Linked DNA regions of Hyalangium ruber. Each later gene encodes a partner of the first gene's protein in a complex. Links are inferred from orthologs where the notes say so. Each region holds a gene or a part of one and is shown in the gene's direction. Other genes may lie near its edges.

Region 1 (15,122 bases):
CCACCCGCAGCGAGACGCGCCGCGCCTCGCATACCGTCGCCAGCCTCAGCAGCAGCTCCAGCCCGGACGGGCGCACGTCGTACACCCCGTGCAGCACCAGCGCCCCCACGTCCTCCCAGGCCTCGGGCCACGCGCCCCGCATCAGCGCCTCGCGCGAGCCTCGCAGCACGTCCTCTCGGTCCGCCAGGCCCAGCTCCGCCATGCGCCGCTCGTAGCCGTCATACAGACGCGCGAGCACCCGCGCGCGCGGCCGGCGCTCCACGGGGAGCACCTCGATGGCATCCTGCAGCTCGCGCGGCGTCAGCCGGCCCGCCTTCATGTCGAGCACCAGCTCCAGCGCCGCACGCGCGAAGGCCGGCTCGTTCACGAAGTCCCCGAAGGGCGTCTCCTCCAACCCCTGCGCCAGCGCGCCCATCAGGACGTGCGAGGTCGCGACCGGACACGGGCGCCGGTTCAGCTCGCCTGCTCCACCCAGCGCGTTCACGAATTCGTCCCACGTCAGACAACCCGTTCCCAGCACCAGGCCGCGCGTTTCCCGTGCGGCGCGCAGCACTTGCTGGCGCCGACTCGCGTCGGGGAAGACCTGGAGGGTGCGGTTGGGACGGGACATTCCGTGGGCGGAGTGTAGAACGTCCGAGGTGCGGCCGTTTATGCTTCCTTCCGTGCTGCCCTCACACTGTGTTCTGGCGCTCGCCTCCCTGCTCGCTGCATCCCCTGTGCCCTCGGAGGCGCGCCCCTCGGCCGAGGCCGCACCCCAGGTCCATGAGCTGCGCTTCAACTGGACCCGCGACGGGCTAATCACCGGCGCGGGGGCCGTGCTGTGGATCGGCAGCGAGGCCCTCTTCAAGGACGATCTCGCCCCTGCCACGTGCCGCTGGTGCGACCGGGCGCCCGATGGGACCGACCGACTCAACCGCCTGGACCGCTGGGGCCGGGGCCTCGCGGGCTCCACCCCCGAGGCGCGCAAGCGAGCGGACACCTGGAGCAACATCGTCGACTTCGGCCTGCTCCCGGCGGGCGTGCTGGGCGCTCAGTACGCCCTGGCGCACGGCAGCGGCGCGGACCGGCGCATCTTCTTCGAGGACGCGGGCATCATCATCGAGTCGGCGGTGCTGGCGGCGGTGCTCAACCAGACGGTGAAGTTCATCGCCGGCCGCGAGCGCCCCTTCGTCCACGTGCTGCCCGAGGACGAGAAGGGCCTCACCGCGCACCCCACCGACAACAACCTCTCCTTCTATAGCGGGCACACCACCCTCGCCTTCGCGCTGGTGGTGTCGGCGGGCACCGTGGCCGAGCTGCGTGGCTACAAGCACCGCGGGTGGATCTGGGCGGTGGGGCTGCCCGTGGCCACCTCCGTGGGCCTGCTGCGCATGGGCGCCGACAAGCACTACCTGACCGACGTGGCCACCGGCGCGGTGATGGGCACGGCGTTCGGCCTGGCCGTGCCGCTGCTCCTCCATGGCCGGCGCGAGGACCCACGCCCTCAGGAGACCACCCTCCGGGTATCCGCCGGCCCTCGGGGCGCGGTGCTCATGGGACGCTTCTGATGGGCCAGGACTCGCGGGCCTTCAAGAACAGTGCCGTCGAGGGCCTGCTGCGCGGCGTGGGCGTGGCGGCCGGCTCCCTGGAGATGGCGGAGGTCATCCAGCTGTGCGGCGGCACCCGGGACATGCCTGCCGAGGTGCCGGTGGACCGGTATGTCGCCCTGCTGGAGTGGCTCGCCCGGCGCTTCTTTCCCGAAAAGCCGCTGCCCGAGGGCCTCCAGGCCGTGGGCCGGCGCATGTTCCACGGCTACCGGGAGACACTGCTGGGGAAGATCCAGCTCACCGCGCTCAACGTGGTCGGCCCGGAGCGGCTGATGCGCAAGGCCGGCGAGTTCATCGGCCGCAACAGCAACTTCGGCGAGCGCACCTCCGAGCAGCTTGGCCCGCGCCACTACTGCGTGCGCTTCCGCGGCATCCCCATCGCCCCCGAGTTCTACCGGGGCCTGTGCCTCTCGGCCTTCGATGTCATGGCTGTCCACGGAGGCGCTATCGCCATCATCCGGCACGGCCCCGAGGACTTCGACCTCGACATCCGCTGGGAATGACGCTCCGCACCAAAGTCGCGAAAGCCAGGGGAATCCCCCAAAGGCTCTGGACGAAATTGCAGCGTGTCCGTAGAATTACAACTGCCACGCACCGCGGGGCTGCTCCCGTGGGCTGGTCCCTGTCCAACAGGGCACAGAACCCGGAGTAACGCCTTCGCCCTCCTTCGCTGTTGAAGGAACGGGCTTCACGGACGAAGCACTCGCCAAGTCCCCTGAAGCAGGACGAGATCCAGGGAAGTATCGACCATGTCGATTCAAGCGCGAAGCGCGGTTCGGCCAATACCCTCGATATTTCAAGCACTTGAGGCCGGCACGATCTCTGCCTCGGTCTCCCCGCAGTCCCGCATGCGCCGCATCCAGGAGCCGACATGACTGCCTCCAGCGCCGCCGTCGCACCTCGGCTCAGCCCAGGGTCTCCCTCCACCTTCGTGCAGGCGATGCCCCGCTTCGAGCCGCGGCCGCTCGATCCGGCGCGGCTGCGGCCCCGGCGCACGGCGTTCTCCTTCCCCAGCTCCATCTCCAAGCACTGGCTGGCGGGCAGCCCGGTGCAGAGCCACTTCTTCAACGCCATCAACCTGTTCGTCGTCTCCTTCGAGGACTTCATGGCGCGGGTGATGCGCGCGCGCCTGCCGAACCTGGAGGAGCCGGACTTCGCCCGGCAGATCCGCGGCTTCATGGGGCAGGAGTCCACCCACTCCTTCGTTCACGCCAAGTACCTGCAGAACCTCAAGGCCCAGGGCTACCAGATCGAGGGCTACCTCAACGCCTCCGAGCACATCTTCAGCCAGTGGTTCGAGCGCAGGCTGGGCTCGCGCATCAGCGTGGCCACCATCGCGGGCTTCGAGCACCTCACGGCGCTGCTGGGGGAGATCATCCTCTCGAGCCGCATGCTCGAGAGCGCCGAGCCGGTGATGAAGGAGATGTGGGAGTGGCACGCGGCCGAGGAGATCGAACACAAGGCGCTCGCCTTCGAGCTGCTGAAGGCCACCAGCGGCTCCTTCCTGCTGCGAATGCTGGGGGCGCTGCTGGGCGCGCTGGTGGTGGCGGGCTTCATCGGCGTGGGCATGGTCATGCTGCTTCGGCAGGATGGCGTGCTGTGGAGCAAGCGCACGTGGAGGGACCTCAAGACGCTGCTGTTCGGCCCCACGCGGATGGCGGTGCGCGCGGTGTCCATCTTCCTGGAGTACTTTCGGCCGGGCTTCCATCCCAACCAGCGCGACACCTATGCGCTGGCCGAAGAGGTCTTCCGCCAGCAGGCCACGAAGTAAGCCGCGCGTGAGCGGGATGCTGCTCGGTGCCCTCGCGCGCCTGTGGCCCCTGGCGCTCGTCGCGCTCGTGCTGGTGGGGGCCCGGAGCGCCTGGGCCCTGGAGCCGGGCAAGGCGCTGTCCCAGTTCCCCCACCACGCGTGGCAGACGGCGGACGGGCTGCCGCAGAACAGCATCCTGGCCCTGGCGCAGACGCCGGACGGCTACCTCTGGGGTGGCACCTGGGAGGGGCTGGTGCGCTTCGACGGGGCGCGCTTCACCGTGTTCGAGAAGGGCAACACGCCCGGGCTCCCTGGCCGCACCGTCACCCGCCTGGCGACCACTCGGGACGGGACGCTGTGGATCGGCTTCAAGGAGGGACTGGTCCGCATGCGGGAGGGCACCTTCCAGCTCATCGACCCGCCCGAGGGCATGGTCCTGGGCGATCCGACCGATCTCCAGGCTGCCCGCGATGGGAGCTTGTGGATCGCCACGGAGGAGCATGGGCTCGCGAGGCTCTCCGAGGGCCGCTTCCAGACGTGGCGGATGGCCGATGGGCTCGCCAGCGACCAGTTGCAGGTGCTCACCGAGGCCCCGGATGGAGCGATCTGGGTCGGAGGCGCGGGCGGCTTGCAGCGCTGGAGCGGCACCGCGTGGTCCTCTCCCCTCCCCTTCGAGGGCAAAGCCAACGTGACGGTGCGCGCGGTGGTGTTCGATCGTGAAGGCACGCTCTGGGCCGGCACCGAGGAGGGAGACGTCTACCGGCTCCAGAACGGGAGCTTGCGGCGGGTACCCGAGGCGAGCACTCCGGGCGCGCCCCACTCCATCTTCCTCGTGGATCGCGCGGGCAGCCTCTGGGTGGGCAGCCTGGGCCATGGGCTGCTCCGGCTGGCCAACGGAGAGCGCTCGGTGCTGCCGGCGGGGCACGCGCTGGCGGGCAGCCTGGTGGCCGAGCTGTTCGAGGACGCCGAGGGCAACCTCTGGGTGGGCACGGAGGCCCGGGGGCTGCACCAGCTCCAGGACGCGCCCTTCACCCCTTACGGGCCACCGGAGGGCCTGGCACACGAGATGGTGCTGTCCCTGCTGGAGGCGCGTGACGGCAGCCTCTGGTTCGGCACCGTGGGCGGGGGCGTGAGCCGCTGGCACGACGGGAAGATGACGACGTGGACGACGCGTGACGGGCTCATCCTGGACCGGGTCCGCTCCATCGCCGAGACGCCGGACGGCAGCATGTGGTTCGGGACGCGGGTGGGCCTCAGCCGCCTGCGGGGCGGAGCCTTCACCTCCTATGGAGCCGACCAGGGGCTGCGGGACATGCGGGCGTACCAGCTCGCCGTGGACGCGGGAGGCACGCTCTGGGTTGGCACCCCGACGGGCCTCTTCCGGTGGAGTGGAGAGCGCTTCGAGCCCTTCACGCCTCCCGAGGGGCTTCCTGGCACGGAGATCACCCTGCTGAGTCCGAGCGCCGTGGGAGGCCTCTGGATCGGCACGGGCACCGGAGGTCTGGTCCACCTGCTCCACGGGAGCGCTGTCCCGCTGGCACCCGAGCAGGGGCCGTTGCCGCACGCCCCCCGGGCCCTCCACGAGGCGGAGCAGGGCGTGCTCTGGATCGGCACCAATGATGGGCTCTACCGCTGGAAGGAGGGGCAGCTTCGACACTTCTCCACGGCCGAGGGGCTCTTCGACGATCGCATCTTCGCGATCCTCCCGGACGGACGCGGCCACCTGTGGATGAGCTGCAACAAGGGCGTGTTCCGCGTGGCCCTCGCGGAGCTGGAGGCGGTGGCCGAGGGCCAACGGGCGCGCGTCACCTCCCGGGCCTATGGCGAGGGGGACGGGATGCGCTCGGCGGAATGCAACGGCCTGGGCTCTCCCGCGGGGATGCGGGACCGGAACGGCAGGCTGTGGTTCCCCACCATCCAGGGTGCCGTGGCCTACACCCCAGGCCAGGAGGAGCAGCGCCAGGCGCCTCCTCCGGTGCGCATCGAAGGGCTCCTCGTGGACGGGCGCATGGTCCCCGATTCCCAGTGGGACAACCTCCCCGTGGGCGAGGGACAGATCGAGTTCCACTACACGTCCGCGGGCCTGCGCGCGCCCCAGCGGCTGAGCTTCCGCTACCAGCTCGAGAGCTTCGACAAGGGCTGGGTGCGGGCCGGGTCGCGGCGCGTGGCCTACTACTCCCAGCTCCCGCCGGGGCGTTACCGCTTCCGCGTGGAGGCGGCGTACCTGGATGGCGGAGGAGCGGCGCCGGGCGCGGAGATGACGCTCGAGCTGAGGCCGCGCCTGCACCAGACCCTGGGCTTCCGCGTGGCGTGCGCGCTGGCCCTGGCGCTGAGCGTGGCCGGCGGGGTGTTGCTCCGCATCCACCGGCTGCGCGTGCGCGAGCGCCGACTGCAGGAGCGCGTCGACCAGCGCACCGCCGAGCTGGCCACCGTCAACGCCGACCTGCAGGCCCGGCTCCAGGAGCTCCAGACCGCGCGCGAGCGGCTCGCCCACGCCGAGAAGATGGCGGCGATGGGGACGCTGGCGGCGGGCGTGGGGCACGAGCTCAACAATCCCCTGGCCTCCGTCGTCGCCAACCTGCACTTCGTGGCCGCGGAGGTGCGCGAGGTGGCCCGGCGCGACGGGGAGCGCGAGGGCTGGGGGGAGATCACCGAGGCGATCGACGAGGCCCTGCAGGGCACCGCGCGGATGACCCACATCATCCAGGAGCTGCGGACCCTCTCCCGCGCCGAGCCCCAGGGCCCCCAGCGGGTGGAGCTGCACCGGGTGCTGGACCGGGTGCTGAGCATCGCCAGCGGCGAGCTGCGCCGCCGGGCCCGGATCCACAAGGACTACGGCACCCCGCCCCCGGTGCTCGCGGACGAGAACCGCCTGGCCCAGGTCTTCCTCAACCTGCTGATCAACGCCGCCCAGGCCATTCCCGAGGGCCACGCCCAGGAGCACGAGATCCGCGTCACCACGAGCGCCGACGCGCAAGGCAACGCCGTGGTCGCGGTGAGTGACACCGGCCAGGGCATGGCCCCCGAGGTGGTGTCTCGCATCTTCGAGCCCTTCTTCACCACGCGCTCCGTGGGCGAGGGCACCGGGCTGGGACTGTCCGTCTGCCACTCCCATGTGCAGGCCATGGGAGGCCACATCCGGGTGCGCAGCGAGCCGGGCCAGGGCAGCACCTTCTCCGTGGTGCTGCCTCCCGCGCCCCCGGCTGCCTAGGGAGGCATGCTCCCTTCCTTCGTCGAGCCCGAGGCCGTCGGCTCGGGCAGGCGCGTGAGGTTCCACCGCTCTCCGGCCTTCCACGCCACCTGACCGGAGACGCCCCAGCCGCCTCGCACGGCCTCGCGCCCCTCGTACTCCAGCCAGAACACCGCCTCTTCCGCCACGGTGGCCTGATCCAGGCAGGCGATGCGCGTCACCGGGCGGCCACTCTCCCCTCCGAGCGACATCGCGAACGCCTTGTGCGAGTGCCCACAAAGCACCCAGCGCGGCCGCACCGTGTCCACCAGCCGGCGGGTGATGGGGTTGCCGATCCAGTACGAGGGCAACGGCCGTGGGCTCGACAGCCCCTCGTCCCGCGCGCGCTGGACGATGCCCCGCGGCCACTCGTGTACCAGCAGGATGTCCACGTCCCGCAGGCTGGAGACACCCTCCACCTCGGCCGTGCGGAAGTAGCCGGCCTGCTTCGCCGTGTCGAGTGAGGTGGGCCGCTTCAGCGGCTGATCGAAGAAGCGCGGCGCGTGGATGCCCGACAGGTAGGCGATGCGCAGCCCCTTCAGAGTGCTCAGCCCCGCGCGCCCCAGGTAATGCACGTCGGGCGCGAGCTCCAGCCCCTGAGGCGAGTCATGCAGCGCCTCGAAGTCCTCGTTGTTGCCGCCGATGAAATACAGCGGCCGCTTCATCCGCCGCTTCCCGTCCGCGTACTCGGCGAACTCGGCCGGCATGCCCCGCTTGGCCGTCTTGCGCCGGTGGTCATCCGGCTGCCGGAACGCCTCTACGTCCCCCACCGCCAGCACCAGGTCCACGGGACGACCGCGCGCCGCCTCAAGCGCATCCATCCACGCCTCCACCCGGTGGAAGCGCCCATGGATGTCTCCCACTCCTGCAACAAGTAGGGATTCGGGAGGCATGGTCGTCCCCTCACGGTGCCGCGCCCCAACGCCCGTGTCGAGGGAGATTTCCCCACTCCGTACAGAAACAGTGAAATGCAAAAAAGACGCTGGGGGCGCCCTACCCAGGACGCCCCCAAAAACACCCTGTTTCCAGGTTTTTCCTAACAACCCAGAGGGTAGGTCACCTCGATATAAGCCCCGGGCGGGGGCGCCGCGCCCACGTCGAAGAGGATGGAGTTGGTGCTGGCGTCATAGGTCCAGCCCTGCGTCACCTGCACCCCATCCACGGTGACGACGATCTGCGTGGTGTCCGCGGGCACCTCGGACAGCGGGAAGCTGCGCTTGGGGCCGAAGGTGGTGGAGGAGAGCTTCTCGAGCGACTCGGCCCAGTTCGGGGTGCAGATGCTCTCCACGACGCCGCCGGTGGCGCGGGCCAGTTCGATGTAGCGGGTGCCCGCGCTGCTCGCGGTGGAGCAGGTGGCCAGGTCCTCCGGTCCGGCGATGGCGGAGATGCTCAGCTTGGACGGGTCATTGTCCTTCAGCGCCCGGAAGTAGGTCTCATAGAAGGACACGTCCTGGGTGGAGAAGTCCTCCTCGTCGGTGACGAAGATGATGGCCAGGCGCGCATCGGAGCGCAGGAAATCGCCGTTGCCGTCGTCCACCTGCGGAGTGCGCGGGTCATCCACCCCGTGCAGCAGCGGCGCGGAGAGAGCGCGGTAGGCGGCCTCCAGGCCCTGCTCGTTCCAGTGGCACACGCCCACCTGGGTGTTGTTGGCGAAGACCCCGGCGGCGTTGGGCGTCTGGCGCGTAATCACGCGCGGGCTGGAGTTGTCGACGGGGAAGAGCCGGCCGTTCTCGCCGCCCTCGGCGCCACCGGGGCAGTTGGACCAGCCGCCCGGAGACGAATCGAGGCCCGTGGTGGTGACACCGATGCGGTAGTCCACGCCGGCGATCTGCGCCGCGCTCATGAAGGCCGCGAAGTTGGCGCCCAGGCTCTGCTGCTCCTCCATCATCGAGCCCGAGTTGTCCACGACGAAGAGCACGTCGACCTTGGCCTCGGGCTCCTGCATGAAGTCGTCGGTCTGCTCGGCCAGGGTGGCGCCCCGGCCCACCATGCTGGCGGTGTACATGGAGCCGTCCTCGAGCAGGAAGCGCAGCGCCGCCGCGTCCTCTCCGTCATCCGCGGGCACGTAGGTGGAGCGCAGCCGGAGCTGCTGACCCGAGGCGATCGTCACCGGGAACGCGGGCGCGTTGCTCAGCACGAACTCCTCGGTCTGCTGCTCCACGGCCAGGTTCGACACCGTGACGGGGGTGGAGCAGTGGTTGTAGGCGACGAGCTCGCGGGTGCGCGGCTCGCACGTCAGCTTGGTGAGGCCGAACTCGAGGTGGGTGGGCTGCACGGAGAAGCAGCTCTGCACGCCCGCGCCCTGCAGGGCCACCGTGGGGTGGCCGGCGCTCGGGTGGTTCACCCAGCCCTCGGCCAGCCCACCGAAGGAGCCGTCCGACAAAGGCTTGAACCGCACGAGCAGGTTGGCCCGCCCGCCCGGTGCGAGCACGCGGTTCTCCACTGGCGCGGCGGTGAAGGCCGCGTCGGAGCCAGCGGCGAGCTGCAGGCCCGCCAGGTAGCACTCGTGGGTGCCGGTGTTGCGCAGCGACACCGCGAGCGCCACCTCGGCGCCCACCGGCACGCTTCCGAAGTCGACGTTCTGCGGGCTGAGCGCGTACTGGCACGGCTGGAAGACGCGGCCCTTGCCCGCCAGCGTCACGGCCTCCGTCGCGGTGGAGCCCCCCTGACGCACCGTCACCGCCAGCCGCGCGGCGCCCTGCCCCGCCCCCGGGCGCGGGGTGAAGGTGACACCCACGGAGGTGGCCTGGTTGGGACCAATAGGCGTGCTGGCCGGCGCCTGCGCCAGCGTGAAGAAGCCGCCGCGCTGGGTGTCGATCTGCAGGTTGCTCACCATCACCTGCTCACGGCAGCGGTTGAAGATCTCCACCTTGCGGGTGGCCGACATGCCCTCGGCCACCTCACCGAAGTCGATGGCCCGAGGCTGCACCGAGATGCAAGAGGAGCCGCCCTCGCCCACCAGGGCCACCTTGGGGCCGGGGGCCGTGGAGCCGACGGTCTGCACCTGGATCTGCACGCGCCCCTCGGGCACGCGCCCCAGCGCCGTGGGGGTGAAGGCCACGCGGACCTCCGCCGCATCACCGGGCCGCAGCACGTTGCCGGCGGGCGCCGGCGCGCTCACCACGCGGAAGACGCCGGTCGGATCCGAGAGGATCTGCGCGCCCGTATAATGGATGGGCTCGGTGCCCTGGTTGCGCACCATGACGCTCTGCTCGGCGGTGGCGGCCACGGCCACGCGGCCGAAGTCCACGCGCAGCGGGGAGATCTCCAGCTGAGAGGCGATGCCCGTGCCCACCAGCGGGACGACGGCCGGCTCGCAGTCCGGGCACACCTCCACATGTACCGCCGCGGAGGCCGCGCCCAGCCGCCCCGGCTTGAAGGCGACCGAGAGGGTGCGCTCCTCGCCCGCCCTCAACGTCAGCGCCTGCGCGGCCTCGCTGGAGGAGAACTGATCCGCGTCCGCGCCCGCCACCGCCAGGCGCAGGGGGCTGTCCACGCTGGTGGGGTTGCGCACCTTGAGCTCGCGCACCTCCACCGTGTCCAGCGACACGTTGCCGAAGTCGAGCCCCTGGCTCTTCACCTCGACCCACGCCTTGACGCCCAGGCCGGCGACGGCCACCTGGGCGCCGGTGTTCCCCTCGTCATCCGCGTCGGTCTGGATGAGCACCATGCCTTGGATGGTGCCCTCCACATCCGGAGTGAAGCGCACCTCCAGTTCGTGCTCGCCACCCGCGTTCAAGGTGAACGGCTCGAAGGGCGGCACCTCCACGTTGGGCACGCTGGAGACGGCGCTCTCGACGCGCATGGACGCGCGCCCCTCGTTGGCCAGCCGCAGCTTCACCGTCTTCGTGGAGCCCACCGCCGCCGGACCGAACTCGAGCGCCTGAGGCCTGGCGGCGAAGGAAGCACGCGCGCCCTTGCCGTACGAGCTCGGTCGATCACACCCACCTACCGCCGCCGCCCAGCACGCCCACGCCGCCAGCCACACCCACCGCCATCCCCGCATAATCCGCCTCCCAAGACGCCGACGGGGAGGCTCTGTGCAACTCGGATGCCCACGCCAGGCAGCCTAGAAGTCAACGAGGCAAACGCGCTGGTCACCGAGGGAAAAAATCCGGACTCGCAGTGGAAGACGGGTACCTAGTCCTCCCCGACGATTGCCCACGGCGGCGCAGCGCTGAAGTTCTTTCCGGATTGCGAGAAAACGGACGGGAGAAAGCTCCCGCCGCTACGGGGTGGGGGGCGCCGAGGGTTTCGGCGAGGGCACGAGCAGTCGCCCGAGGATCCCCGTTCCCCAGAGCACGCCGCCCACGCACAGCAGCGCACCGAGGATGGCCAGCGGGGCCATGGGCTCGGCGAGGAAGAGCGCGCCCAGCACCCAGGAGAAGACGGGGGTGATCTGCGAGCCCACACCGCCCATGGCGGTGGTGACGTAGCCCATGGCGTAGGTGAACACCATCTGCGCCACCGCGGAGAAGAGCCCCACGCCCAGCAGCAGCAGCACCGTATCGGTGGACAGGGGCCGCCAGTCATTGATGGCGAAGGGCAGGCCGAACAGCAGGCCGAAGGAACAGAAGGAGAGGAAGACGGTGGCCGCGTCCGTCTCGTTGCGCAGCGCGCGCATGGCGACGACGGCCGCGCCGCTGAGCATGGCCGAGAGGACGCCCGCCCACGCGCCGATACCAAAGGAGGAGATGGTGGCCGTCATCTCCAGGGAGGTGGCCCAGATGACGAGCCCCGCGCCGAGGGTGGCCGCCACCAGCCCGCCCAGGAGGTGGCCGCTGACGCGCTCCTCCAGGAAGAAGAAGCCGAGGATGGCCCCGTAGATGGGCCAGCACGAGTTGAGGAGCACGGCGGGGCCCACGGCGAGCCGCTCGATGCAGACGAAGTACAGGTAGACCGAGGCCCCCCCGAAGATGCCGCGCAGGGCCCAGAGGCCGGGGCGACCGAGGCGAGGCCTGCGCCCCACGACTGGGTAGTAGACGGCCAGGAAGAGCAGGCCGACGACGAAGCGGCCGCACACGATCTGCCCCACGGACAGCTGGCCCGAGAGCATGCGGGCAAACAGCGCCATGAACGCGAACATCAGGCTGGAGGCCATGAGCAACGGCGTGCCCCGCCAGCGCTCGGGGATGACGAAACCCTTCATCGGTTCGCGCACCGTAATGCAGAACGCGTCCGCGCCCCAGCGCCGCGCCCAAGGTCGCCCGCCTGCTTCTGATGGCAGGGATTCGCCTTGAAAATCCGGGTGTTCAGGAACACTCCACCCACAAGTTTCACAAAGAAGTGTACCGGAACACCTTTTCAGTAATAGACCGCCTGCCCATGTCCGAGCCCGACGTCATCACCCTGCGGGGAGCCAAGGAACACAACCTCAAGAACGTCTCGCTGGAGATCCCGAAGAAGAAGCTCGTGGTCTTCACCGGCGTGTCCGGCTCGGGAAAGAGCTCGCTCGCCTTCGACACGCTCTATGCGGAGGGCCAACGCCGCTACGTGGAGAGCCTGTCGGCCTACGCCCGACAGTTCCTCGGACAAATGGAGAAGCCCAAGTACGACACGCTCCGCGGGCTCTCCCCCACCATCTCCATCGAGCAGAAGGCGGCGAGCAACAACCCGCGCTCCACGGTGGGCACGGTGACGGAGGTCCACGACTACCTGCGCGTGCTCTACGCCTCCATCGGCGTGCAGCACTGCCCCAACTGCGGGCGCAAGGTGGGCAAGCAGAGCGCGCAGCAGATCGTCGATGAGATCCTCAAGTCGGCCGCGGGCAGCAAGGTGCAGATCCTCGCGCCGATCGTCACCAACCGGAAGGGCGAGCACAAAGACCTGCTCACCGAGGCGCAGAAGCGCGGCTTCTCCCGGGCGCGCATCGACGGCAAGGTGAAGAGCCTCGAGGAGCGCATCGAGCTGGACAAGAAGTCCAAGCACGACATCGCGCTCATCATCGACCGACTGGTGCTCAAGGCGGACATCCGCACGCGCTTGACGGACTCGGTGGAGACGGCGCTGCGCGAGGGCAAGGGCACGCTCATCGTCACCGACGAGACGGCGGAGGTGTCCGCGGACCGGGTGATGAGCGAGCTGAACGCGTGCCACGCGTGCGGCCTGTCCTTCGGCGAGCTGACGCCGGCCGCGTTCTCGTTCAACAACCCGCTGGGCATGTGCAGCGACTGCAACGGCCTGGGCACCAAGGCGGAGATGGATCCGGAGCGCATCGTCCCGGATCCGTCGCGCACGGTGCGGGACGGGGCGATCGAGCCGTGGGCCAGCGGCATGAACAAGGGCGAGGGCTGGACGGCGGACTTCGTGGAGAGCCTGGCCGAGTCGTTCAAGATCGACCTGGACGTGCCCTACGGCAAGCTGACCGAGCGCGAGAAGCAGACGCTCATGTACGGCTCGAACGGTAAGACGTTCACCGTCAAGTGGGGCGAGGGCGGCCGCTACAAGATGGAGTGGGAGGGCCTGGTCCACAAGCTGATGCGCAGCTTCAAGACCACGACGTCCGAGTCGATGCGGACGTACTACCAGAAGTTCTTCAGCGACAAGCCCTGCCCCACGTGCAAGGGCGAGCGCCTGAAGCCCGAGAGCCGCGCGGTGAAGGTCCACGCGCGCTCACTGGTGGAGCTGAGCAAGCTGACCATCTCCGAGACGCTGCGCTTCCTGACGGACATGGGGCTGACGGAGAACGAGCGGAAGATCGCCACCGAGCTGCTCAAGGAGATCCGCAGCCGGCTCTCGTTCCTGGTGGACGTGGGGTTGGGCTACCTGACGCTGGACCGGACCGCCTCGACGCTGTCGGGCGGAGAGAGCCAGCGCATCCGGTTGGCCTCGCAGATGGGCAGCGAGCTGACGGGTGTCATCTACATCCTGGACGAGCCCTCCATCGGCCTGCACCAGCGCGACAACGGCAAGCTGCTCACCACGCTCAAGCGCCTGCGCGATTTGGGCAACTCCGTCATCGTCGTGGAGCACGACGAGGAGACGATGGAGGAGGCGGACTGGATCGTCGACTTCGGTCCCGGGGCGGGCGAGCTGGGCGGTCAGGTGGTGGCGCAGGGCACGCCGAGCCAGGTGATGGAGGACGAGAACAGCGTCACGGGCGCGTACCTCTCCGGGCGCAAGGAGATCGAAGTGCCCGACCGGCGGCACCCTCCACGCAAGGAGAAGATCGTCATCCGAGGGGCCAAGGAGAACAACCTCAAGGACATCGACGTGGAGATTCCGCTCGGGGTGCTGGTGGCGGTCACCGGCGTGTCGGGGGCGGGCAAGTCCACGCTGATCAACGAGATCCTCTACCCGGCGCTGGCGCGGCAGCTCTATGAGAGCCGCGAGGTGCCCGGGAAGCACAAGTCCATCACCGGCATCGAGCACCTGGACAAGGTGATCGACATCGACCAGCGGCCCATCGGGCGCACGCCGCGCAGCAACCCGGCGACGTATACGAAGGTGTTCGATTCGATCCGCGAGGTGTTCGCGATGACGCCGGAGGCACGGGCGTTCGGGTACACGGCGGGGCGCTTCTCGTTCAACATCAAGGGCGGGCGCTGCGAGTCGTGCGAGGGCGACGGCGTGAAGTTGGTGGAGATGCACTTCCTGGCGGACGTGTACGTGCCGTGCGAGGTGTGCCAGGGCAAGCGCTTCAACGAGGCGACGCTGCGGGTGCGCTACAAGGGCAAGAACATCGCCGAGGTGCTCGACATGAGCGTGCGCGAGGCGATCGCCCACTTCGGCGCGCACCGGGACATCATGCGCGTGCTCCAGACGCTGGAGGACGTGGGCCTGGGCTACATCCGGCTGGGGCAGAGCTCGCCGACGCTGTCGGGCGGCGAGGCCCAGCGCATCAAGCTGGCGCGCGAATTGGCGCGGGTGGCCACGGGGCGCACGCTCTACATCCTGGACGAGCCGACGACGGGCCTGCACTTCGAGGACATCCGCAAGCTGCTGCTGGTGACCAACCGGCTGGTGGAGGCGGGCAACTCGGTGCTGGTCATCGAGCACAACTTGGATGTCATCAAGAGCTCGGACTGGATCATCGACATGGGGCCCGAGGGTGGCTCCGGAGGTGGCCAAGTGCTGGCGACGGGAACGCCCGAGGAGGTGGCGAAGGTGGAGACGAGCCACACCGGGCGCTACCTGGCGCACGTGCTGAAGAAGGCGCGCCACCAGCGGGTGGGACAGCGGGTGGAGACGTCCGTGGTCTCCCCTCCCCCTCCTGCCAAGGGAGAGGGGCGCGCGGCCCTGAGGTCCTGAGAGCAGCCGGCCAGGGGAGCATGCGTTCCCCTGGCCATTCTCAAGTCGGAATAAATGCGCGAGAGCAATGTCCTGCCCCCACGGTCAGGAGTCGAGATGTCGTTCTCGCTGCTCCGCTGGAGCATCGCCCTCATCTTTTTCTGTCTGCTGGCTCCGCCGGCCTTCGCCGCGGAGCCGGAACGCAGGACTGCGTCCAAGCCCTCCAAGAAGCCCGCCGCGAAGAAGCGGCTGGTGCGCATCCCCGGGGGCAAGCGGCTGCGGCATGACGCGGCGGCGGCCTTCGGGCGGATGTACACGGAGGCGCGGG
Region 2 (15,796 bases), on another replicon or contig:
GGGCCGGGTGGCGGCCGGCAACATCGGCTCCGAGCAATATCTGCAGTACGCCACCATCGGCGATGCCACCAACATCGCCAGCCGCATCTGCGACGCCGCCGCGCCGGGGGAGATCCGCCTCTCGGAGGCCACCTTCCAGCGCTGCCTGGAGCGCACCTGGCCCATGACGAAGCAGGGCCCTGTCCACCTCAAGGGCAAGCAAGAACCCCTGTCGCTCTACCGGGTGGAGTGGCGCGACTCGAACGTGGAGTAAGACTCACATCCTCCCCCGTGACGTACACGCGGGGATCTGGATATGATGAAAATGATTCAATCACGTTGAAAGACGGGGGCCTGCCTCCCGGGCTGGAAAGCCGTGGCCACTCCACGGGCAGGGAGCATGTCAGAGCACCGAATCGGGGGCAGATACCAGGTAGAGCGGAAGATCGCCGGTGGCGGCATGGGCGCTATTTGGTTGGCGTTGGATCAGCAGCTCCAGCGCCGCGTGGCCATCAAGCTGATGGACACCCACCGGGTCACCTCGCTCGAGGACCGGCGGCGCTTCGCCCAGGAGGCCAAGGCGATCGCCCGGCTCCAGAACCCGCACGTGCTGCAGATCCACGACTACGGCATCGACGGGGAGGTGCCCTACATCGTCACCGAGCTGCTCGAGGGCGAGGACCTCGAGGCGCTCCTGGAGCGGCGGCAGCGGCTCATGCCCGCCGTGGTGGCGCCCCTGCTCAACCAGATCGCCCGCGCGCTGAACGCGGCGCACCTGGCCGGCGTCATCCACCGGGACCTCAAGCCGGCCAACCTCTTCCTGGCGCGCATCGACGGCGAGGAGGTGGTGAAGGTCCTCGACTTCGGGCTGGCCCTGCTGGACGTGGACACCAGCGTGCCCGAAGGGGACTTCGTGGGCACGCCCCGCTACATGAGCCCCGAGCAGCTCCGGGGGCGGTCGAACCTGGACCACCGCAGTGACCTGTGGTCGCTGGGCGTCGTGCTCTACCGGGTGCTCACCGGGCAGTTCCCCTTCCCCGCGGACGCGCTCATGGCGCTGCGCTCGGGCATGGGCGCCACGCCAGTCCTGGCCTCGAGCGTGGTTCCCGAGCTGGGCGCGGAGGCGGATGCCTTCTTCGCGCGGGCCCTGGCCGTCGAGCCCTCCCAGCGCTTCGCCTCCGCCCACGAGATGGCGGCGGCCTTCTCCGCGCTGGTCATCGCCGGCCGCCCCACCCGGGCCGCGAAGGTGCTGGTGGTGGATGACGAGCCGGACATGGAGCTGGTGATGCGGCAGCGCTTCCGCAAACAGCTCCAGGAGTCCATCTACGAGTTCATCTTCGCCGCCAATGGAGAGGAGGCGCTGGAGAAGCTGCGCCAGCACCCCGACACGGACGTCGTCCTGTCGGACCTCAACATGCCGAAGATGGACGGGCTCACCCTGCTGGGGCGCGTCGGCGAGGTCCACCCGCTCGTCAAGGTCATCATCGTCTCGGCCTACAGCGACATGAGCAACATCCGCACCGCGATGAACCGCGGTGCCTTCGACTTCCTGGTCAAGCCGCTCAACTTCCAGGACCTGAAGGCCACGCTGGAGAAGACGCTCAAGCACGCCGGCGAGGTGCGGCGGATGCTGCGCTCCACCGAGGAGAACGACCTGCTGCGCATGTTCGTACACGGCGGCATCGTCGAGCGCGTCCTGTCGGCGGTGCGCACGCCGCTGGGCGTGGCCGGCGAGCGCGTGGAGGCTACCGTGGCCTTCCTCGACGTGAAGGGCTTCACCCCCATCACCCGAGACGAGCAGCCCGAGACGGCCCTGCGGCGGCTCAACGCCAACTTCGAGGTCATCGTCCCCGAGCTGCTCTCGCGCGGCGGCGTGGTGGACAAGTTCGTCGGAGACGCGGTGATGGCCGTGTTCCGAGGACAGGGGCACGTAGGACGGGCGCTCGATGCGTGCATCTCCGCGCGCCAGCAGCTGCGCGCCATGGCCTTCCGCGGCGGAGAGTCGTCCGCCTATACCCACGGCGTCTGCATCGGCGTGGCCTCGGGAGAGCTGCTCTCGGGCAGCATCGGCGCCCGGGCGCTGGGCCGGCTGGACTACACGGTGCTCGGAGACGTGGTGAACACGGCGGCGTGGCTGGCCTCCATGGCCAACAAGGACCAGCTCCTCATCTCCGAGGAGCTGCGCGGCCGGATGGAGACGGCCTTCGAGTGCGAGGAGCAGACGTCCCGGCAGCTCCCGAGCAGGGCGGCGCCCATGCGCGTCTTCGACGTCCTCCGCCGCCGGGACGTGACGGTCTCCCCCGCGGAGCCCACGGCCTCCGTCGAGCTGCCCAAGGTCAGCGTGGAGCCCTACATGGCCGCCGCGCCGGACAAGCGGGACTAACCCACCCCGCTTCAGCTCCTGGCGGCGGTGCCTTCTCGGCCGAAGGCCTGCTGGCGCTGGGAGCGTTCATCCTCCACCGTGCCTGCCGGCGCCGGCACCGAGCGCGGCAACAGGAGCACGAAGCTCGTGCCCTCCTGCGAGCTGGAGTCGACCTCGATGCGCCCACCGTGCGCCTGGACGATCTGCGCGACGATGTAGAGCCCCAGCCCCAGCCCGCCCCGGGACGCACGCCCAGGCCCCCCCTCGGAGTGGTGGAAGGGCTCGAAGAGGTGCGGGCGCAGCGCCTCGGGGATGGGCTGCCCCACGTTATGCACCGCCACCCGCTGCAGGGAGTCCACGCTCTCCAGCCGCACGCTCACCGGTGTGCCCACGGGGCTGTGCTGGAGCGCGTTGGCCACCAGGTTTGAGAGCACCTGCGCCATTCGCTCCTCGTCCCAGAAGCCCTTGCTCTCCCCTCGTATCTCCAGGTGGATGTCTCGGTTCGGGTAGGCCAGCTCCAGCTCGGCGATGATGCGGCGACACACCTCTTCCAAGGCCATCTCCCCCGGGCGCAGCGGGATTCCCCCCGCCATGCGCGCCCGGGTGAAGTCGAGCAGTTGCTTGACCAGCCGCGCCATCCGCTCGGCGCTGGCGTCGATGCGCTGCATGACGCGGCGGACATCTGGCGTGAGCGTGTCTTTCGCCAGCATGGCCGCCGCGGAGAGGCGGATGGCCGCCAGCGGGTTGCCCAGGTCATGCCCCAGCACCCCGATGAAGCGCTCGCGGAAGCGTCCCTCCTGCTCGCGCTCCTCCTCCTGGCGCCTTCGCACGGTGACGTCGCGGCTGATGCCGAACAGCCCGTAGGCCCTGCCATCCGGGTGGCGCAGCACGCCCTTGGTGGATTGCCAGACACAGCCGAAGCCCGGTCCACCGTCCGCGTCCTCGTAGGTGGCCGTCTGCCCCGACTCGCACACCGCCTGGTCATGCGTCACCGTCGCCGCGGCCGCCTCGGCACCCAGCAACTCCACGTCCGTGCGGCCGATGACCTCTGGCGCCGGACGCCCGAAGGCCTTCGCCGCCGCCGGGTTGAGCAACACGTAGCGCCCCGAAAGGTCCTTCACGAAGACGGCGTCCGTGGTGCTCTGGATGACGGCATGGAGCAGATCCCTGTCCCGCCGCAGCGCCGCCTCACTCTCGACGCGCCGGGTGAAGTCCTCCAGGAAGAGGGTGAGCCCGCCCTCGCAAGGCGCCATCCGCGCCAGCAGCCAGGCGATGCCCGCGGGCGTCGTCCGGCCGAAGCGCTCCACCTCTGGCACCTGCCGCTCCGCGACCCGGGCGCATGCATCGAAGAGGCTGCACTCGGCCACCCAGGGCGCCTCGTCCAGCAGCCGCTTGCCCCGCGTGGGCAGCAGGCCCGGCACGCCCTGTCGCATCAGGTCTGGCGAAGAGTCCAGGCAATCGAAGTCGATGATGCGGCCCTCGGACGAACGGATCGCCCTCAGCCTCACCCAGACTTCCGACGGCGGAATGTCCGACGCCGAAGGTTGCTCGCTCTCACCCCAGAATCGCATGCGTAGCTCGCGCCCCCCATTCTCTGCCCCTCTAGAGTACCGCCGCCAGCCCACCTCGCGGAAACCACCCTGCCGTCCGAGGTAGCGGGCGATGGTGGCTGGCAGACATAAAGGGAAAGCCGAACGTTTAGCGGGACGTCACCTTCCAGGTACCCGGTGTTTCCATTGACCCGCCTCGGGCCGGCTTTTATGACGCGAGGCCTCGCGACCCGAGACGGATGGACACTCCCTTCAGTCAGAGACCTGGTGTAGAGGCGCTGCTTGGCGCGCCCCCCCCAACTGGTGACCCCTTCGCGCAGGTGCTGGAGCGGCTCCGGCCCGGGCGCCGCGTGCGCACCCAGGGCCTGCACAGCGCCGCGCGAGGCCACGCGCTCGCCCGCCTGGCTCGCGGCCTGAAGGCGCCGCTCGTCTGCGTGGCGGTGGACGAGGAGGCAGCCGACGCCCTGGCCCATGACCTGGCCTTCTTCCTGGGAGGCACCGGCACGCCGCTGGACCCGCGCGTGCTGCGCCTGCCCGGCGACGAGGTGCTGCCCTATGACGAGCTCTCCCCGGACCCGGGCACCGTCGGCGAGCGGCTGGGCGCCCTGTTCCACCTGAACCAGGGTACGCGCTTCCCCGCGCTGGTGCTCTCCGTGCGGGCCCTGTTGCGCAAGGTGCTACCGCCCTCGGTGGTGGGCACCCTGTCCCAGCTCATCACCGTGGGGCAGGACTTCGATCGCGACTCGCTGGCTCGCAAGCTCGCGTCCATGGGCTACCAGTCCAGCCCCCTGGTGGAGGACCCCGGCACCTTCTCGGTGCGCGGCGGCATCCTCGATGTGTTCAGCCCCCTGTACGAGCGACCCGTGCGGCTGGAGTTCTTCGGGGACACCATCGAATCCATCCGCGGCTTCGACCCCGACACCCAGCGCACCGTGGACTCGCTCAAGGAGGTGTACCTGGCGCCAGCGCGCGAGGTCATCCTCACCGAGGAGACGCGCCCGCGCGCCGAGGCCGCCGCCCGCGCCGTGGCCGACCGCATCAACCTGCCCACCATCAAGCTGCGCGAGCGGCTGGAGGCGCTGCGCGAGGGGCTGCCCAGCTTCGGCCTCGAGGGCCTGCTGCCCGGCTTCTTCGAGGGCGGGCTGGGCACCGTCTTCGACTACCTGCGCCTGTGGGCCAAGGAGCCCCTCTTCTACTTCGATGATCCGGTGGGCATCGACCGCGCCGCCAGCGACCTGTGGGCGGAGATCGAACGCTCGGCACAGGCGGCGGAGGAGCGGCAGGACCTCGCCTGTCCGCCCGAGCAGCACTTCCTCACCCTCAAGCAGGCGGACGCGCAGCTCGCCACCGCGCTCGTGCTGGAGGGCGGTGGCCTGGCGCTGACCCCGAGCGAGCAGCCGCCAGTGCTCTTCGCGTTCGGCACCACGCAGGACCTGCGCGAGGCCATCCTCGCCCACCACGGCGAGGACGGTGCCCTCAGCCCGTTGGTGGAGCGGCTGCAGCGCTGGCGCGACATGCGCATCGCCTGCGCCATCGCCTGCGGCACCCTGAGCCAGGCCGACCGGCTCAAGCGCCTGCTGCTGGACCGCAACATCATGGTCCGCCTCTACGACGAGCCGCTCGGAGACCCGGGCAAGCTGTACGAGGCCTCCGTCTATGCCCACCTCTTCACGGGCGAGGTGAGCCAGGGCTTCGTGGATGGCTCGGGCGGGCTGGCGGTGCTGGCCGACGAGGAGATCTTCGGGGTCCGCGCGCGTCGCCGGGTGCGCCGCGCCAAGCGCACGGAGGGCTTCGGGGCCGGCTTCCAGGACTTGAAGGAAGGCGACCTCATCGTCCACACCGACTTCGGCATCGGCCGCTACGCGGGCCTGACGAAGATGCAGGTGAACGGTGTGCCGGGCGACTTCCTCCTCCTGGAGTACGCGGGCCGGGACAAGATCTACCTGCCGGTGAGCCGCATGCGGCTCATCCAGAAGTTCACCGGCGGAGACCCCACCAAGGTCCAGCTCGACAAGCTGGGCACCACGAGCTGGGAGAAGACGAAGAAGCGCGTCAAGGAGCAGCTGCTCAAGATGGCGGCGGAGCTCCTGCAGATCGCCGCCGCGCGCAAGGCGCACCCCGGCCACGCCTTCTCCGCGCCGGACCGGTACTTCAACCAGTTCGAGGCGGACTTCGAGTTCGAGGAGACTCCCGACCAGGCCAAGGCCATCGAGGACGTGCTCTCCGACATGCAGAAGCCGCTGCCCATGGACCGGCTGGTGTGCGGCGACGTCGGCTACGGCAAGACGGAGGTGGCTATGCGCGCCGCCTTCAAGGCCACGCTGGACCGCAAGCAGGTGGCGGTGCTGGTGCCCACCACGGTGCTGGCCCAGCAGCACTTCCTCTCCTTCAAGAAGCGTTTCAAGGACTACCCCGTCACCGTGGAGGTCATCTCCGGGCTGAAGAAGCCGGCCGAGGTGCGGGAGATCCTCAAGCGCTCCCAGGACGGCAAGGTCGACATCCTCATCGGCACGCACAAGCTGCTGGCCGGGGACGTGGCCTTCAAGGAGCTGGGGCTGCTCATCGTCGACGAGGAGCAGCGCTTCGGCGTGAAGCAGAAGGAGCAGCTCAAGAAGCTGCGCACCCAGGTGGACGTGCTCACGCTCACGGCCACCCCCATCCCCCGCACGCTCCACATGTCCATGTCCGGCGTGCGCGACATGAGCATCATCGCCACCCCGCCCCAGGATCGACGCGCCATCCGCACCTTCGTGATGAAGTTCGATCCGCCCGTCATCAAGGAGGCCATCGAGCGCGAGGTGGGCCGCGGCGGGCAGGTGTTCTTCGTCCACAACCGCGTGCAGTCCATCGCCTCCATGGAGCGGCTGCTGCGCGAGCTGGTGCCCCAGGTCTCCATCGGCGTGGCCCACGGGCAGATGGGCGAGGGCCAGCTCGAGAAAGTGATGCTGGCGTTCACCGAGAAGAAGTTCCAGGTGCTCCTGTGTACCTCCATCATCGAGAGCGGCATCGACATCTCCAGCGCCAATACGATGATCATCAACCGCGCGGACGCCTTCGGCCTGGCTCAGCTCTACCAGCTGCGCGGGCGCGTGGGCCGCTCCAAGGAGCGCGCGTACGCGTACCTGCTCGTGCCGGCGCGCCGGACGATTACGCGGGACGCGCAGCGGCGCCTGGAGGTGCTGCAGAACTTCACCGAGCTGGGCGCGGGCTTCTCCATCGCCAGCCATGACCTGGAGATCCGCGGCGCGGGCAACCTGCTGGGCGAGAAGCAGTCGGGCGCCATCGCCGAGATTGGCTTCGACATGTACGCGCAGCTGCTCGAGGAGGCCGTGGCGGAGCTGCAGGGCCAGCCGCCTCGACAGCAGATCGAACCCGAAATCACCCTGCCCATGCCGGCGCTCATCCCCGACGACTACGTGCCGGACGTGCATCAGCGGCTCGTCTTCTACAAGCGCTTCAGCCAGGCCAGCCACCCGGACGAGGTGACGGACCTGCGCGCCGAGCTGGTGGACCGCTTCGGCGAGGCGCCCGACGAGGTGGACAACCTCTCGGAGACGACGCTGCTGAAGATCGACATGCGGGACTTGCGGCTGCGCGCCCTGGAGTCGGGCACCGGGCGGCTGGTGGTGACGCTGGGCGCCGACGCGCTGCTGGACGGGCCCAAGGTGGCCATGCTCGTGCAGCGCTCCAAGGGCGTCTACCGCCTCACCCCGGACATGAAGCTCATCGCCAAGGTCCCCGAAGGCACCCAGGGCCATGCCCTCATCCTGGAGGCCAAGAAGGTGCTGCGCGATCTGAACACCTGCGCGCTGCCCCAGGCCTAGAAACGCTCGCGCCCCAGGGAGTGAGTCCCCTGGGGCGCGGCGCTTCAGCTCTTTCCCACGCTCGCTTCCTACTTCAGCCAGCGACGACGACGGCTCAGCAGCGCCATGCCGATCATCAGCAGCGGCATCAGCGAGCTGGCGGCGGAGCTGTTCGACGAGCAGCCGCAGCCGCCGCCGTCCTCCTCGTCACCCCCACCGCCGCCGTTGTCGTTGCGCGGCTGCACGGCGATGGACACCGTGTCCTCACCGCTGGCGCCCTGGGCGTCGGTCACCTTCAGCGAGAACGTGAGCACCGTGTTGCTGTCCACGTCCGGCGCCGTGAAGCTGGCCGAGGCCGTGTTGGCCCCCATCAGCGTCACGCTCGGGCCCGCCGTCTGGGTCCACGCGTAGGTCAGCGCGTCCCCATCCGCGTCCGTGCCAGCGCCGCTCAGCGTCACCGTGGCGCCCTCGTTCACCGAGCGGTCCGCGCCCGCGCTGGCCGTCGGCGCGCGGTTCTGGCTCTCGGTCACGTTGCGCACGGTGATGCTCACCGTGTCCTTGGCGGACAGCGTCCCGTCGCTCACCGTCACCTCGAAGGTGAACACCGCGTCGGCCTCCACGCTCGGAGCGGTGAAGCCCGGCTGAGCGGTGGTGGCGTCGCTCAGCGTCACCGCCGTGCCCGCCGTCTGCTCCCACGCGTAGGTGAGCGTGTCGCCGTCAGCATCCGACGAGCCGCGAGCATCCAGCGCCACGGCCGTGCCCTCGTCGACCGTCCGGTCCTCGCCCGCGTTGGCCATTGGCGCCACGTTGGGCGGACGCACGGTGACGTTCACCGAGTCGGTCACGAAGCTGCCACCGTCGTTCACCGTCATCGTGAACGTGAGCACCGTGCTGGCGGTCACCGCCGGAGCGGTGAACGTCGGCGTCCGGGTGGCGGAGTCTTCCAGCGCCACCACCGGCGTGCCCCCGGTCTGCGCCCAGGAGTAGCTCAGCGTGTCGTTGTCCGCGTCCGTGGCCGAGCCGCTCAGCGCCACCGCGGCGCCCGCGAGCACCGTCTGGTCCGCGCCCGCGTTGGCCACCGGCGGGGTGTTGCCCTCGCACGTGTCCTGCTCCGGCACGAGCGTCGGGAACGGCGTGTTGGTGATGCCGGTGAACACCAGGTTGTCGATGTCCCAGCCGTTCGCGCCCACACCCAGGTCCGTGCCGATGCGGAAGCGAAGCTTCACGGTCTGCCCCTGGTAGGCCGTCCCCAGGTTGACGTTGACGTCCAGCCAGTTCGGGTAGCCCGAGCTGGTGCCGGAGTAGGCCATCCGACCCTCGATGGGGTTGTCGCCGCCCGTCTCGATTTCACCCACGTAGCCCTGGCCGCTCGCGATGGAGGCGCCGATGTCCGTCCACGTCAGGCCGCCATCCGTGGAGATTTCAATGACACCACCGTCGAACCAGGCGGCGGCGGTGCCCTCGAAGGTGTAGCGGTGCTTGAAGGTGAAGCGGAAGTCCCCGGTGGAGCCCACCTCGAGCCCCGGCGAGACGAGGTAGCTGTCCGCGGCCAGCGGCGCGTCGGCGCCGTGGTGGTAGTGGACATCCGCCGCCTCCTCATGGCGCTCCCAGTCCTGGTAGTCGCCCAGCTCCATGTCGTGGCTGGCCGTCCACACCGCCGCGCTGTGGCTGGCGCGGCTCTCCACGTCATCCGACGCGGAGGTGGCCAGCGCATCATCGCTGTTGACGCGCAGCTTGAACTCGTAGTCCCGAGTGCCGGGGATGGACTGCCCCTCGTCACCATAGGTCACCTTGATGTCGACCAGCTCGATGCCCGTCGCGCCATCCAACGTGACGGCAATCTCTCCAATGGCCGACTCGAAGGGCTCCAGGGCCGGGAAGTTGACGCGCCCGCCGTTGGCGAAGGTGAGGCCCGTGCCCGCCGCCGCGGAGACGTGCGCGGTGGACTGGGTCAGCCGCTCGGTACCCGTGTTGGTCAGCTCCACGAGCACCACGCCCGCCTCCTTGTTGTCCAGCACCATGTCCGCGTCACAGGCGTTGGAGTTCTCGGTCAGCTCCGCGGACGTCAGGTCCACGTCCTTGCCGGTGGAGAAGCTCTCCACCACACCCGCGTGGCTGGTGGAGCCGCGCGCCGGCGCCTTGGCGCGCAGACCCGCGCCACGGCGAGCAAAGGCCGCGTGACACTTCCGGAAGTCCGCCTTGTCGAGCGCGTAGACGCCCGCCAGGAACGCGTCACGCGCCTCGAGGAACGTGGGCGAGGACGGGGTGAGCAGGTAGCCCCGCACCACGTAGGTCTTCATGCGCTCCTGCGCTTCCGCGAAGGCGTGCGTGTTGAGCAGCGACGCGTAGCACTCCCAGAGCATCGAGGCCCACACCTCACCGGAGTTGTGAACCTCGGAGTTGACGCCACCGGAGTCCGGGCTGATGGGCGCCGTGGTCGGCAGCGCCACGCCGTTCTCGATGTGCTTGAAGGTGAGCGGGTTCTTGGCGAAGTCCGTGGAGTACGGGAAGCGACGCAGCGCGTACAAGTAGCCGTCGTTGCCGCCGCCGCTGGAGGCGTAGCCGCCCGTGGCGTAGGCGCCCTGCCAGGTGTTGTTGCCGGGCTCGCCCTTGTCCTCCGCGCGAACCTCCATCAGCAGCGCGTGGAAGTCCGCCCAGCCCTCGCCCATCGAGCGGCCCTGGTTGTTGCCCAGGCCGCTGGCGTTGCCGATGAGGCGGTTGGAGATGTAGTGGCCCCACTCGTGCGCCACGACGGCGTTGTCCAGCGAGCCATCGCGGTACACATCCGGCTCCCCGGCGAACATGCGCACCGTCACGCCGTTGGGCAGCTCGGGCTTGATGAGGTTGCCGTCCGCCAGGCTCAGCGAGAGCGTGGGGATGGTGATGGAGGGGTCGCTGCCGCCCATGCCCGGGGGAGCGCCCGCCGCGTTGTTGACGATGATGACGGCCGCGGCGCCCGCGTCCTGCGCGTTCTTCGTCTTGATGGCGAAGCCGCAGGTGCCACGGTCGATGACGGCGATCTTTCCGGAGACGGCCGCCGCGTTGGCGAAGGGCACCTCGCAGCCGTCCGTCAGGGAGCCACCACCCGCGTCCTGCACGAGGACCATCTGGCCGGTGACCTCGAACGACAGGGGCCCGAAGGCCGCCGTGTTCGTGCTGTACGCACGCGCGATGCTCGCCGGCGAGAGCACTTTGAGGGAGATCTCCACGTTGGGAGTGAACAGGTACATCTGCATGCGCGGCCGGCCACCGTCGGCCGGCGTGGACATGTTGGCGTTGTTGAGGCCGCTGAAGTCCTGGGCCTCGGCCTTCAGGCTGTCGCCCGCGACACCGCCGCGACCGTAGTTGTCGGCCTGCGCGTTGCCGGCCGCCTCGTCGAAGCCGTAGTCGTAGAACCAGTCGTGCAGGAAGTTGGTGACGTAGAACAGCTGCGTCACCGCCGCCTTCTGCTGGTCGAGGGAGGCGTCGGGCTCGAGCGTCACGTCATAGACGCGATCGAAGGCGCCCGGCGCGGTGACGTCGGCGCGGAAGTCCTCGGCGTCCTTGCCGTCGGCGCCGGAGATGTCCGCGTACGCGTCGATGTTGTTGCCCACCGTCTCGGTGGCGCCCGCCGGCAGCCAGGGGTCATCCGCGCTGAAGGGCGTGTTCTCCAGGGTGATGAGCTCGGGGGCAACGAAGGGGGCCTGGTAGCCGTTCGGCGTGCCCGTGGGGTGCGGCGTGCCGGCGAGCCCCTGCGGACCGTCGTAGGGGATCTTGTCCTCGGGGTGCGCCCACACGCGGTAGGAATAGGCGTCGGAGACGGTCAGGTTGTTGCGGAACAGCAGCTGCCCGTCCTTCGCGGAGATGACGTAGGAGTAGTAGTCCGAGTCGGTGCGGCCCGCGGCGCCGGTGTTGAGCTCCAGGTACCAGGCGGGAACCAGCTGGTCGGCCAGCGGGAAGAAGACGCGCTTGGCGCGCGCCGGCGTCACCATCCGCGCCGCGTGGCGGGAGACAGCGGCCGGGGCGAGCTCGAAGGAGGTGTACGCGCCCTTGGGCTTCCCGAAGAGTACGAGGCTGGCCGGGTCGAGCTGCTCGCCGTTGAGGTCCGCGAAGGCCTTGGCGATGGCGGCCGGCGCATCCAGCCGGAAGGCCAGCTTGGGGCTGCCGGACGTGGAGCTGGCGTGCGGGGCGAGGCGGCCGGAGATGGCGACGACCTCACGGCGCTCGTTCAGCAGCAACCGGACCTGCTGGCGGAACACCTCGACCCCATCCACGTCCTGGTGGAAGGTGACGAGGGTGGCGCCACGGCCCATGTCCCGAACCTCCGCCTTGAGCGCGGAGGCCACCTGCGGCGACAGCTTGTAGAGCTTGGCGAGCAGGCCCATGTGAACGCGCGCCGCCTGCTCCGGCGACATGCGCTGCAGCGCCGACTTCAGCCGGTCATCCACCTGGGAGGTGTTGCCCCAGATGAAGGTGGGCGTGCCCGTGCGCGCCTCGAAACCCGAGATACGCGCGCCCTTGACCTTCGACTGCAGCTGCAGGCGGGACTCCGCCCGAGGCGCTCCCTCACCATCGAAGGATGTATCGATGTTCGGGAGGTCCTTCGCGCTTGCTGACGGCCCCGATGCCGCTAGCAAAAGGCCGGAGATGGCCGATAACCATCGCTTCACAGTAGACCCCTTGTAGGAAAGGACAGAGCGCCCACGTGCCCGATACGTCCCCTGGGGCGCTCCGTGTCCTGGCGCGTACACGCCAAGGCTGGGTCACTGTAAGCAATGTCTAATGTGTCAGAAAAGAGACACAGTGTAGAATGGCCTACCGTATAGGCGTAGGCGCCGGCAGGTAGCCCGGCACGGGGCCGGACGAAGGCGCCTGCGGGGCCTTTGGATCCACCTGCAACTTCTGCAGGGCCGCCTCGTCGGTGCGGAAGCTGGCGCGCTCCTGGAGCTCCTCGGTGAACTTCGCCACCGCCACGTCGCGGCGCTCGCGGGTGATGCGGGCGCGCAGCATGGAAGTCACGGCTTCCAGGGATTGGTTCTTCTCGGGGCGCAGGTCCGTGAGCTTGAGCAGGTGGAAGCCCTTGTCGGACTCCACGAGGGGCGAGAGGTCGCCCACCTTCTTGAGCTGGCCGGCGGCGGTGGCGACCTCGGCGCCCAGCCGGGTCTTCAGGTCGTCCGCCGTGACGAGGTGGGTGTCGGCGTCGGCGGGCTTGGCGGCGGGGTCGCCAGAGGCCTCGGAGATGAGGGCGTCGAAGCCATCGAAGTCCAGCGGCTGGAGCGCGCGCACCTTCTCCAGGAGCGCCTGGGCCTGCTTCTTCTTCGCGGCGCGGTCGGCGCTGCCCTTGGGAGCGGGCACCAGCAGGTGCGAGTAGCGCGAGCGCGCCGGCTGAACGAACTCGGCCTTGTGTGACTCGTAATAGGCGGCGATGTCCTCGTTGGTGACGGCGGCGGCCTTCTCGTCGAACTCCTTGAAGAGCAGCCGCTGCACCATGGCGCGCTTCATCGCCTCCTGCACCTCGGGGTCGCTCTCCAGGCCACGGCGGCGGGCCTCGGCGGCGAAGAGCTCGAAGCGCCCCAGGCCCTCGGCGTACTCACGGCGCTTCTCCGGAGTCTCGACGCGGGCGCGCGCCGCCGGGTTCATCTGCGCCACGTGGCCCTGCAGCTCCTCGAGGGTGATGGAGCCGCCCTGCCACGTCACCACCGGTGTGCCCTGCTTGGGAGCGGTGGACGTGGCGGACGAGGAGCCCTCCTTCTTGTCGCAGCCGGACAGCAGGAGGAACGAGAGCGCGGAGAAGGACAGGAGACGGGAGAGGCGCATAGGGGCGAGGCGACTCGCTAGCACCCTCCCACCGGAACCGGCAAGGCGTACGTGGCCCGCCTGCCCGGTGGGAGGCCGTCCCCCCGGCCATGCCCTCAGCGGCACCACCGCCGGCGGCTCAGCAGCGCCAGGCCCAGCAGCAGCACCGGCATCAGCGTCCCCGCGCTGGCGTTGGATGACGCGCAGCCACAGCCGCCGCCGTCATCGTCACTTCCACCAACGCCTCCGCCGTTGTTGCGCGGCTGCACGGCGATGGACACCGAGTCCTCGGCGCTGGAGCCCTGGGCGTCGGTCACCTTCAGCGTGAACCGGAGCAGCGTGTTGCTGTCCACGTCCGGCGCCGTGAAGCTGGCGGACGCGGTGTCGGCGCCCGTCAGTGTCACGCTCGGGCCCGAAGTCTGCGTCCACGCGTAGCTCAGCGCGTCCCCTTCCGCGTCCGTGCCGCTGCCACCCAGCGTCACCGTGGCACCCTCCGTCACCGACCGGTCCGAGCCCGCGTTGGCCACCGGCGCGGTGTTGCCTTCCTCGGGCACGTCGCGCACGGTGATGTTCACCGTGTCCGTGGCCGACAGCGCCCCATCGCTCACCGTCAGCTCGAAGGTGAGCACCGTGTCCGCCGTTACCTCGGGCGCGGTGAAGCCCGGCTGCGCGGTGCTGGCCTCGCTCAGTGTCACCGTCGGGCCCGCCGTCTGCGTCCACGTGAACGTCAGCGGGTCGCCCTCCGGTTCCGTCGAGGCGCGACCGTCCAGCGTCACCGCCGTGCGCTCGTCCACCGTCCGCTCCGGCCCCGCGTCGGCCACGGGCCCAAGGTTCACCTGACGCACCGTGACGCTCACCGTGTCCGTGCTCGACAGCGTGCCGTCGCTCACCGTCAGCTGGAAGGTGAGCACCGTGTCCGCTGCCACCTGGGGCGCGGTGAAGCCGGGCCGGGCGGTACTGGCTTCGCTCAGCGTCACCGTCGGGCCCGCCGTCTGCGTCCACGCATGGCTCAGCGTCGAGCCCGGGTTGGGGTCCGAGGAGCCCGTCCCGTCCAACACCACGCTGGAGCCCTCGTCCACCGACTGATCCGGACCGGCGTCCGCCACCGGCGGCTCGTTCACGCACTGGGTGGGCTCCTCGACGAGCGAGGGGAAGGGCGTGTTGGTGATGCCGGAGAAGCTGAGGTTGTCGATGTCCCAGCCCGCCTCGCCGATGCTGTTGTCCGTGCCGATGCGGAAGCGCACGCGCACCGTCTGCCCCTGATACGCCGTGCCGAGATCGACAGTGACGGGGAGCCAATCCGGGTAGTTCTCGCTCACGTCGCCATAGGCGGACCGTCCGCCCAGCGGGTTTCCGCTCCCGTCGAAGATGACCGCGACATAGCCAGGGCTGGCGGACTCGCCGATGTCCGTCCACGTCGCCCCATCATCCGTGCTCAGCTCGATGACGCCTCCGTCATAGATGTCGATGGAGTCGGCCTCGAAGATGAAGCGGTGGAGGAACGTAAAGCTGAAGTTGCCCGTGGGCGACACCTGGAGCGGCGGCGAGGTGAGGTGGATGTCTGCCTTCACGGGCGCGTTCACGCCGAGGAAGAAGTGCTCCAGGGGCGTCTCGGCGTGGCGGAGCCAGGGCTGGTAGTTGCCCAGGCTCGTGTCGCGCCCGGGCGTCCACACCTGCAGATCGCTCTCCACATCGTCCGAGGCGGAGGAGGCGGGCAGCTCGTCCGCATGGACACGCTCGGAGAAGGTGACCGTCCGGTCTCCGGGGATGGCCTGCTGCCCGTCCCGGTAGGTGATCTCGAAGGTGACGAAGCGGAGTGACCCCGGACCGCTCATGGAGGCGGGCAGATCGACCGTGGCCGAGTCGAAGGGCTCGATGGCGGGGAAGGAGATCGACCCACCGTTGCCGAGGGTGACTCCCGGCTCGGTCGTGGAGACGTTGGCGGTGGTGGCCGTCAGCGTCTCCGTGCCCGTGTTGTACAGCGTCACGCGCAGCAGGGCGGGCTCTCCATCATCCACCACCCCATCGTTGTCGCAGCCGCCGGGCGCCTCCACGAAGCGCGCGCTCTCGAACTCCACGTCCTTGCCGGTGACGAAGCTCTCCTCCAGGCCCGAATGGTCCGTGGAGTCTCGGTGCGGCGCCACCGCTCGCAGGCCCGCGCCGCGGCGGGCGAAGGCGGCATGACACAGGCGATAGTCCCGTGGGTCGTTCGAATAGGCGGCCAGCAGCAGCGCGTCGCGCGCCTCGAGATAGGTAGGGGAGAACGGCGTGAGCTGGTAGCCCAGGACGAGGTAGCGCTTCATCCGCTCCCGCGCCTCGTCGAAGGT

What was found.
Region 2: the proteins of uvrA (region 1) and mfd are in contact, whole or in part, in a crystal structure (PDB 4DFC), measured with the Escherichia coli proteins. The link is inferred for Hyalangium ruber from one-to-one orthologs.

What each region holds. Positions count from the first base shown.
Region 1 is NZ_JAXIVS010000001.1:645,804-660,925, forward strand. Bases 11,543-15,015 are described here. They hold uvrA (excinuclease ABC subunit UvrA), read left to right. Parts: upstream 11,543-11,890; coding sequence 11,891-14,815; downstream 14,816-15,015. Other genes in these bases: SYV04_RS02710 (DMT family transporter), read right to left, coding at 11,543-11,714; SYV04_RS02720 (M15 family metallopeptidase), read left to right, coding at 14,912-15,015. Also shown: SYV04_RS02675 (PD-(D/E)XK nuclease family protein), read right to left, coding at 1-610; SYV04_RS02680 (phosphatase PAP2 family protein), read left to right, coding at 651-1,547; SYV04_RS02685 (DUF2378 family protein), read left to right, coding at 1,547-2,089; SYV04_RS02690 (metal-dependent hydrolase), read left to right, coding at 2,458-3,357; SYV04_RS02695 (sensor histidine kinase), read left to right, coding at 3,374-6,547; SYV04_RS02700 (metallophosphoesterase family protein), read right to left, coding at 6,544-7,458; SYV04_RS02705 (choice-of-anchor D domain-containing protein), read right to left, coding at 7,602-10,571; more of SYV04_RS02710, read right to left, coding at 10,794-11,542; more of SYV04_RS02720, read left to right, coding at 15,016-15,122. UniProt on the Escherichia coli protein: The UvrABC repair system catalyzes the recognition and processing of DNA lesions. UvrA is an ATPase and a DNA-binding protein. A damage recognition complex composed of 2 UvrA and 2 UvrB subunits scans DNA for abnormalities.
Region 2 is NZ_JAXIVS010000003.1:689,424-705,219, forward strand. Bases 3,769-7,915 are described here. They hold mfd (transcription-repair coupling factor), read left to right. Parts: upstream 3,769-4,130; coding sequence 4,131-7,715; downstream 7,716-7,915. Other genes in these bases: SYV04_RS11785 (PAS domain-containing sensor histidine kinase), read right to left, coding at 3,769-3,849; SYV04_RS11795 (myxosortase-dependent M36 family metallopeptidase), read right to left, coding at 7,784-7,915. Outside these bases: SYV04_RS11775 (adenylate/guanylate cyclase domain-containing protein), read left to right, coding at 1-253; SYV04_RS11780 (protein kinase domain-containing protein), read left to right, coding at 380-2,362; more of SYV04_RS11785, read right to left, coding at 2,374-3,768; more of SYV04_RS11795, read right to left, coding at 7,916-12,343; SYV04_RS11800 (peptidylprolyl isomerase), read right to left, coding at 12,489-13,490; SYV04_RS11805 (myxosortase-dependent M36 family metallopeptidase), read right to left, coding at 13,586-15,796. UniProt on the Escherichia coli protein: Couples transcription and DNA repair by recognizing RNA polymerase (RNAP) stalled at DNA lesions. Mediates ATP-dependent release of RNAP and its truncated transcript from the DNA, and recruitment of nucleotide excision repair machinery to the damaged site.